DNA from 2 places in the Bacillus arachidis genome. Region 1 is predicted to be linked to the other one. Evidence: riboswitches for the same ligand, from Rfam matches in the RefSeq annotation. Region 1 holds a riboswitch; the other holds the start of a gene.

Region 1 (3,442 bases):
TCAATTGAAATTTTATCAGAACCTAATTCTTGTTTTGCTTGCTTCCAGGATTTTTGAGCATCTTTTGTATTTTCTTTCGTTAAATTGCCATTCTCCTCACGAAAATCTTTTCCATTTGGTCCCTTTGCAAAATTCTTTGGAACTAGAGAATAGGCAGGAAGAGAGCCATCATTTAAGAGAATATTTACAAATGCCTTTTTATCTATCGATTTATCAATAGCTTGGCGGACATTTATATTTTGTAACGTTTTATTTTTCTGGTTCATACGTACAAATTGTACCCCAACATCAGGACGTTCTTTAAAGTTACTATCTTTACGATATTTATCAACAAGATCAGATGTTAAAGTAAGTCGATCAATTTGTTTTGATTCATATAAGTTAACGGCTGTTGAATGGTCTTTGACAATATTAAAATTAATTTCTTCAAGTTTCACATTATTCTTATCCCAATAGTTGGTGTTTTTCTTGAATTTAAAGCTTTGTTCATGTTTCCAATCACTTAGTGTAAAGGCTCCATTATAGATAAGCTTATTATCTTCTAATGCATATTTATTACCTTGTGATTTAAAGAATTCTTCATTAATTGGTAAGAATGTTGGGAATGCAGTTAAGCTAATAAAGTATGGGACTGGACGCTCTAATTCAACTTCAAAAGTATGATCATTAATTGCTTTTACACCCAGCTGATCAGCCGGAAGCTCTTTACTATTAATTTTTTTTGCATTTTTTATATCAAAGAATAAAAATGCATATTCAGAAGCTGTTGCCGGGTCAACTGCACGTTGCCAAGCAAAAACGAAATCATTCGCTGTGACAGGTGTGCCATTTGACCATTTTGAATTTCGTAAATGAAATGTATATTTTGTCTTATCAGGACTTACCTCATGAGACTTTGCAACGCCAGGAACAGGCTTATTTCCTTCACCAAGGTTATATAAACCTTCAAATACGTTTCTCATTACTTGACTAGAGTCAGTATCTGTAGCGCGTGCAGTGTCCATTGTACGTATTTCTGTGCCAGTGGCTAAGTTCAATATTTGTTTATCAGGAGCTTTATCTTTTGCGTTTGCTCCGTTGGCCTCTTCTTTATAGCTACCGCATCCTGTTAATAAAATACTTGCTCCTAAAACAGATGCAACAGCAGGTACAAAATTTTTTTTCATGTAAAATTCCTCCCTAAATTGTTTGGGTATTAAAAAATGGTTAATGAACAACTTTGAGGGAAAGAAAAATTCCCTCTTTTCTTATCGAGAAAGAGGGAATTTTGTTTACAAGGCACGTACCTGTATATGAACGAAGTCCCTCATTCTATCTTTCAAGCATAATGCTTGCAGGAAGTGGCACAGTATTCAAAGTGAACCTGTTGCCGAGGTTTCAAAGGGCCAGTCCCTCCACCTCTCTTGATACAATGAGTAAACATAATTGTTCGTATTAATTTTTTGTTTCTTTGATTATTCAAAATCTTACACCTTGATGAATTGACTGTCAACGAAATGGAATATAGTTTAAATTTTCAGTTTTTTAAACAAGGACATAAAAAGGAAGAGCACTGTGGTCATATCCCCGTCAAGTAGACAATAATAAAAAGAGTTTTATGCCACGGCCTTTTCCCGATATTCTATCGGGGAAAGGCCGTGAAGTTTTTCTTGGAATCGCTCTTGATTGTAAAATGTGATATATTCTTGGATTGCTCGATAAGCTGTTTCATATGTTTTTGGACGCACTAAATACAACTTCTCTGTTTTTAAATGAGAGAAGAACGATTCAATACATGCATTGTCAAAACAGTTCCCTCGTCTAGAATGACTTCCCTTTATCTTTAATCGTTCTAACTGTTTTGCGTAACTTTTTGATGTATATTGAAATCCTTGATCAGAATGTAGAAGGGTTTTAGTAGTACGCTTGATTCCTTCTAACTGTTCTAATGTAGATAGTACAAGCGCTAAATCGTTTCGATGTGATAACTTCCATGCCACGATTTCATTGTTATACAAATCTAAGACAGCTGACAAATAAGCAAATTCTTCTCCAATTCTTATGTATGTAATATCTGTTACTAATTTTACATGTCTCTTATCCGCATAAAATTCTCGATTCAGATGGTTTTGAAACACAATCGATGCTTTCCTTCCGTAAAAAGGACGTTTTTTCCGAATCATAGAACGGATTCCTAATTCATGCATCAAACGTCTAACGCGTTTGTGATTCATATACATTCCTTCACGAATCAAAGCGCGGGTCATACGTTTGTATCCATAATACGGGTGTTTCCGATGGATAGATAAAATATGCTCTTTATGCCATGTATCTTTTTGACGGCGCAACGCTACATGGGAGCGGTTTTTTCGCCATTTGTAGTAGCCAGCTTTCGATACCTCGGCAATTTGTAATAACCAACGAAGAGGATATAATGTGCGTAGTCTATCGATAATCGAAAAACGTTCTTTCTTTAAGACCATTCCTTCCCGTGTAGATTTGGATTGCGCTTTTTTAAATATTCCACCTGTGCTTTCAAATAAGCATTTTCTTCTTCTATACTATTAAAATGCTTTCGCTTCCATATGCCACGTTGATCTTCAAACGATTGTCCTTTTTCGTAACGTTTCACCCATTCAACAATTTGAGCGTCACTTTTAATTCCTAACTGTGCTCGAATGAATTGTAATGTTTTTCCTTCCTCTAATCGAAGTCGAACGGCTTCTTGTTTTACTTCTTCTGTATATGTTTGAAATGATTGTCCTTTTTTCGCCATAAAAAAATCCCCTCCAGATAAACAGTATTGAGTCCATCATACCAGATGGACTCTTTTTTACTGTCTACCTAAATGGGATAATACCACTGTGTCATTACGCAGTGCTCACGTTTTTAAAGTCGAAATTATCAAGGCCTGGACTAATGCGGTGATTTTCATTTAATGAATTGCTTTCATATCTTCAGTGCTTAACAGCCTTTTCATGTCGTAATTATTTCCCACTAGCTTTTTTGTTTGTTGCTTCAATTGCTTGATGAAGCAATTTCGAAAAATTATATTCATATAAAACTTTTAAGCCCTCTGCAGTTGCACCACCTGGTGTTGTCACTTGTTCACGAAGCATAGCTGGGTCTTGATCCTGTTCTAGCATGGCAGCAGAGCCAGCAATCATTTGAATGACAAGGTGTTTTGCTGTTGTTTCATCGATTCCATAGTTTTTTGTTGCTTCAATTAAGCTTTCAGCAAAGTGGTAGAGGAAGGCAGGTGCACTTCCAGTAACAGCGGTAAGCTGATGAATTTCTTCTTCTGTGCAAAGCTGGGATGTGCCAATTCCTTTTAAGAGTAGTTGCAGTGTTTCTTGATGCTCTCCATTTAGGAAGTGCCCCATTGTATAAAGGGAAATAGACTTTCCAATCGTTGCTGCTGTATTTGGCATAATCCAGGCAACGGGTGTACCTTGAGGAAGTT
Region 2 (3,442 bases), 2.4 Mb from region 1:
ACAACGAACAAGTGTGAATACGGAATGTAAGTACATGTTATTGCAATATGCGTTTGAAGAATTACACATGCTGCGTGTGCAAATAAAAACAGACTTGCGAAATGAAAAAGCACAACGAGCGATTGAACGACTAGGCGCAGTAAAAGAAGGGATATTACGAAATGAGAGAAGGTTACCAAGCGGTTATGTAAGAGATGCGGTAGTATATAGCATTATTGCAAGTGAGTGGCCAATCGTGAAAGATCGATTACTACACAAAATGGACATGTATAAATAGGAGGCAAATATGACAAATTTAGAAACAAAGAGACTAAAGATGATCCCCTTTACATTAGAACTTGTCGAGGCAATGATAAAAGGGAGAGAAGAGCTACAGGAAATCATATCGTATAAAATATCTTTAGAATGGCCAATGCCAGATTATAAAGATATTTTGCCGTGGATTGCTGAAAGTTTACGAAAAAGCCCGAAACAAAGTAAATGGAGCGGACTTATTATTCATAAGGAAGATAATGTTATTATTGGTGATATGGGTTGTAAAGGTGCTCCTGATTCAACTGGTACAGTAGAGATTGGATATAGCATTGTACCAGAATATCAAGGGAAAGGCTATGCAACTGAAATGGCAAAGGCCTTTGTTAAGTGGCTGGAGCAGAATGAAGAAGTGCAAACGATTAAGGCAGATTGTTTAACGAGTAATGTCGCTTCGAGTAGAGTGTTAGAAAAGATAGGCTTTACATGTGTACTTGAGGAACAACATATGAAATATTGGATTGTAAAGTGAAACGGAAGAGGTATATGCTCTTAAGAGAGGAAAATATACCTTTTTTTCTTACAAAATGATTACTTCTTTTATATACTTTTGTTTCATCATTCCCTTCCGTGAAAAAATTCGTTACAATGGAGTTGTATGAGGAAATTTGTACATAAATCAAGCTCATATAGTATGAACCACAAATAATAGTAAATTAAAAATCCTCTATTTGAATGAAAATCCTTTATAATACGAATTGATTGTTTAGAAAAGTTCCTTCTTTTAAATAAACTCAAATGTAATGATTCGAAAAAGGTCATTTTAAATTAATAGAAGTATGGATGATGCGCGGAGGCTAGTACAAATGAAACAAAATAAGAAAAGTAAGAAAAGACGAGTTCTGCAAGTGTTCTTGCTTATGATTAGTTCTATAATTCTATTTATTAGTTATGCAGCTTACGATATTTGGAGTAATCGCTTTAAAACAGATGAGGTACCTACAGATGCTGCTGTTGTACTAGGAGCGGCTTCTTGGAATGGAAAACCGTCTCCTGTATTCCGCGAACGAATCAATCATGCAATCTCCTTGTATAAAAATGGAAGTATTAAGAAAATTATTTTTACAGGTGGTACTAAATTTGAATCAGAGCTGGAAGAAGCACGGACTGCGAAAGCGTATGCATTAAAGCATGACGTAAAGGATGAAGATATATTAATTGAAACACAGTCGCGTTTTACAGAAGATAATTTGAAGAATGCTAAGCAAGTTGGAATTGACAATGGCTTACATACTTATACAATCGTAAGCGATCCTCTTCATATGAAGCGAGCGATGAGAATAGCGAAGCATATTGGGATGGATGCATACGCATCGCCGACTCCCACATCAGCATATAAAACATTAGATACAGAAATTCCGTTCTTTTTTAAAGAATTGTGCTCTTATATTGGGTATGTTGCATCGTTACCTATACGTACTTTGAAAGGTGATTAAGAAAGTAAGAAAAAGGATAGACAAAGGTAGAATAGTTCTGCTGAGTCTGTCTTTTTTTCTATAACTTTACAAATTATAGAAAAAATTCCGATAAAAACCTTGTATTTTTATCGGAATAGTGACACAATAAAATGCATAATCAAATATAATCTTATCGAGAGAAGTGGAGGGAACGGCCCAATGAAACTTCAGCAACCTATCATGTGATAAAAAGGTGCTAATTCCGAGTAGATAAGAAGGAAAAGAAATGACAACCTTCTTATATGTAAGGTTGTTTTTTTAGTAGGAGGAGAGAAAAGATGAAGCGTTTATTTTTTACACTAGTAAGTATCGTATGCAGTTTATTTGTAATTTCTGGTTGCGCAAAATCATCTGCAGGTGACCAAAAAGAAATTCGTTTAGGGTTTACCCCAGGACCATACAGTGATCAAGTGAAAAAGGCAGTTCAACCATATTTAGAGAAAAAGGGCTATAAAATTAAAATTGTTGAGTTTAATTCACCAAACGAAACAAATCCAGCCCTAACAAATAAGGATATTGATGCAAATATATTTCAAAGTACTGCTTTTATGGAATCGTACGCAAAAGAAAATAATGCAAAAATTTCGAGCGTTATTCAGGTTCCATCAGCACCTCAAGGTGTATACTCTGAAAAACATAAGTCATTAGATGATTTGAAGGATGGAATGAAGATTGGGGTACCAAATGATCCAGTTAATTTAGAACGTGCATTACGTATTTTAGAAGAGATTGGCTGGGTGAAATTAAAAGACAATGTAAATATTTTAACAATCTCTGAAAAAGATATAACGTTTAAAAAGAAAGATTTCAAATTGGTACCGCTTGAATCACCACAAATTCCAAGAGCTATGAAAGATTTAGATTACGGTATTATTAACGGAAACCTTGTTATTTCATCTGGACATAAGTTAAAAGAAGCGCTGGAATTAGAAAAAACACCATCACAACATAGAATTATTGTTACTGTTCGCGATGAAGATAAAGAAAAACCATTTGTGAAAGATTTAATTGAAGCATATCATTCACCAGAGTTTAAAAAGATGATTCAATCTGAAGAACAATTTGAGGGGTTTGTGCTCCCTGACTACTTAAAGTAAAGGAGATCTTGATATGACATTATCATTTATAGAAACAGAAGAACAAGTTCTCGTATTGGAGAAAATAAAAGAATTCATTCCGCGATTTGCAGAAAGGGAACATCAACTGAGTGAACTCGGATCTTTTCCTTTTGAAAATATTAAAGATTTACAAAATATTGGTTATACGAAGCTAACATTACCAAAAGATGTCGGTGGAAAGGCCATTTCATTGTATGATTTTGTTTTATTTCAAGAAAAAATTGCAGAGGGAGATGGAGCAACCGCTTTATCAATTGGTTGGCACCTTGGAATTGTGAAAGAACTTGCGGAAAATCGCTCATGGCAACCTGATATGTTTTCTTGGTTTTGTGAAGAAGTAAAAAAAGGTGCTCTTTTTAACCGAGCAGCAACAGAACCGAAGACAGGGAGTCCAACAAGGGGCGGGAAACCAGAAACATTAGCTGTGAAAAAAGGTGATAAATGGGTTATAAACGGCAGAAAGACTTTTACAACGATGGCACCTGTACTTGATTATTTCATCATCTCAGCAAGTATTGAAGGACGAGAAGAGATAGGAGAATTTGTGATTCCAAG

Evidence for each region. Region 1 has a riboswitch for S-adenosylmethionine ahead of QRY57_RS02700 (peptide ABC transporter substrate-binding protein). Riboswitches for the same ligand answer to the same signal wherever they lie in the genome.
Region 2: another riboswitch for S-adenosylmethionine. It lies ahead of QRY57_RS15405 (MetQ/NlpA family ABC transporter substrate-binding protein); the one in region 1 lies ahead of QRY57_RS02700 (peptide ABC transporter substrate-binding protein).

What each region holds. Positions count from the first base shown of each region.
Region 1 is NZ_CP127376.1:186,127-189,568, forward strand. Features, by position in the region: gene QRY57_RS02700 (peptide ABC transporter substrate-binding protein) at 1-1,166, opposite strand, end outside; SAM riboswitch class I at 1,309-1,413, opposite strand; one part of gene QRY57_RS02705 (IS3 family transposase) at 1,596-2,497, opposite strand; one part of gene QRY57_RS02705 (IS3 family transposase) at 2,497-2,755, opposite strand; gene proC (pyrroline-5-carboxylate reductase) at 2,967-3,442, opposite strand, start outside.
Region 2 is NZ_CP127376.1:2,689,446-2,692,887, reverse strand. Features, by position in the region: gene QRY57_RS15420 (GNAT family N-acetyltransferase) at 1-277, shown strand, start outside; gene QRY57_RS15415 (GNAT family N-acetyltransferase) at 287-784, shown strand; gene QRY57_RS15410 (YdcF family protein) at 1,119-1,748, shown strand; SAM riboswitch class I at 1,897-1,986, shown strand; gene QRY57_RS15405 (MetQ/NlpA family ABC transporter substrate-binding protein) at 2,048-2,866, shown strand; gene QRY57_RS15400 (acyl-CoA dehydrogenase family protein) at 2,880-3,442, shown strand, end outside.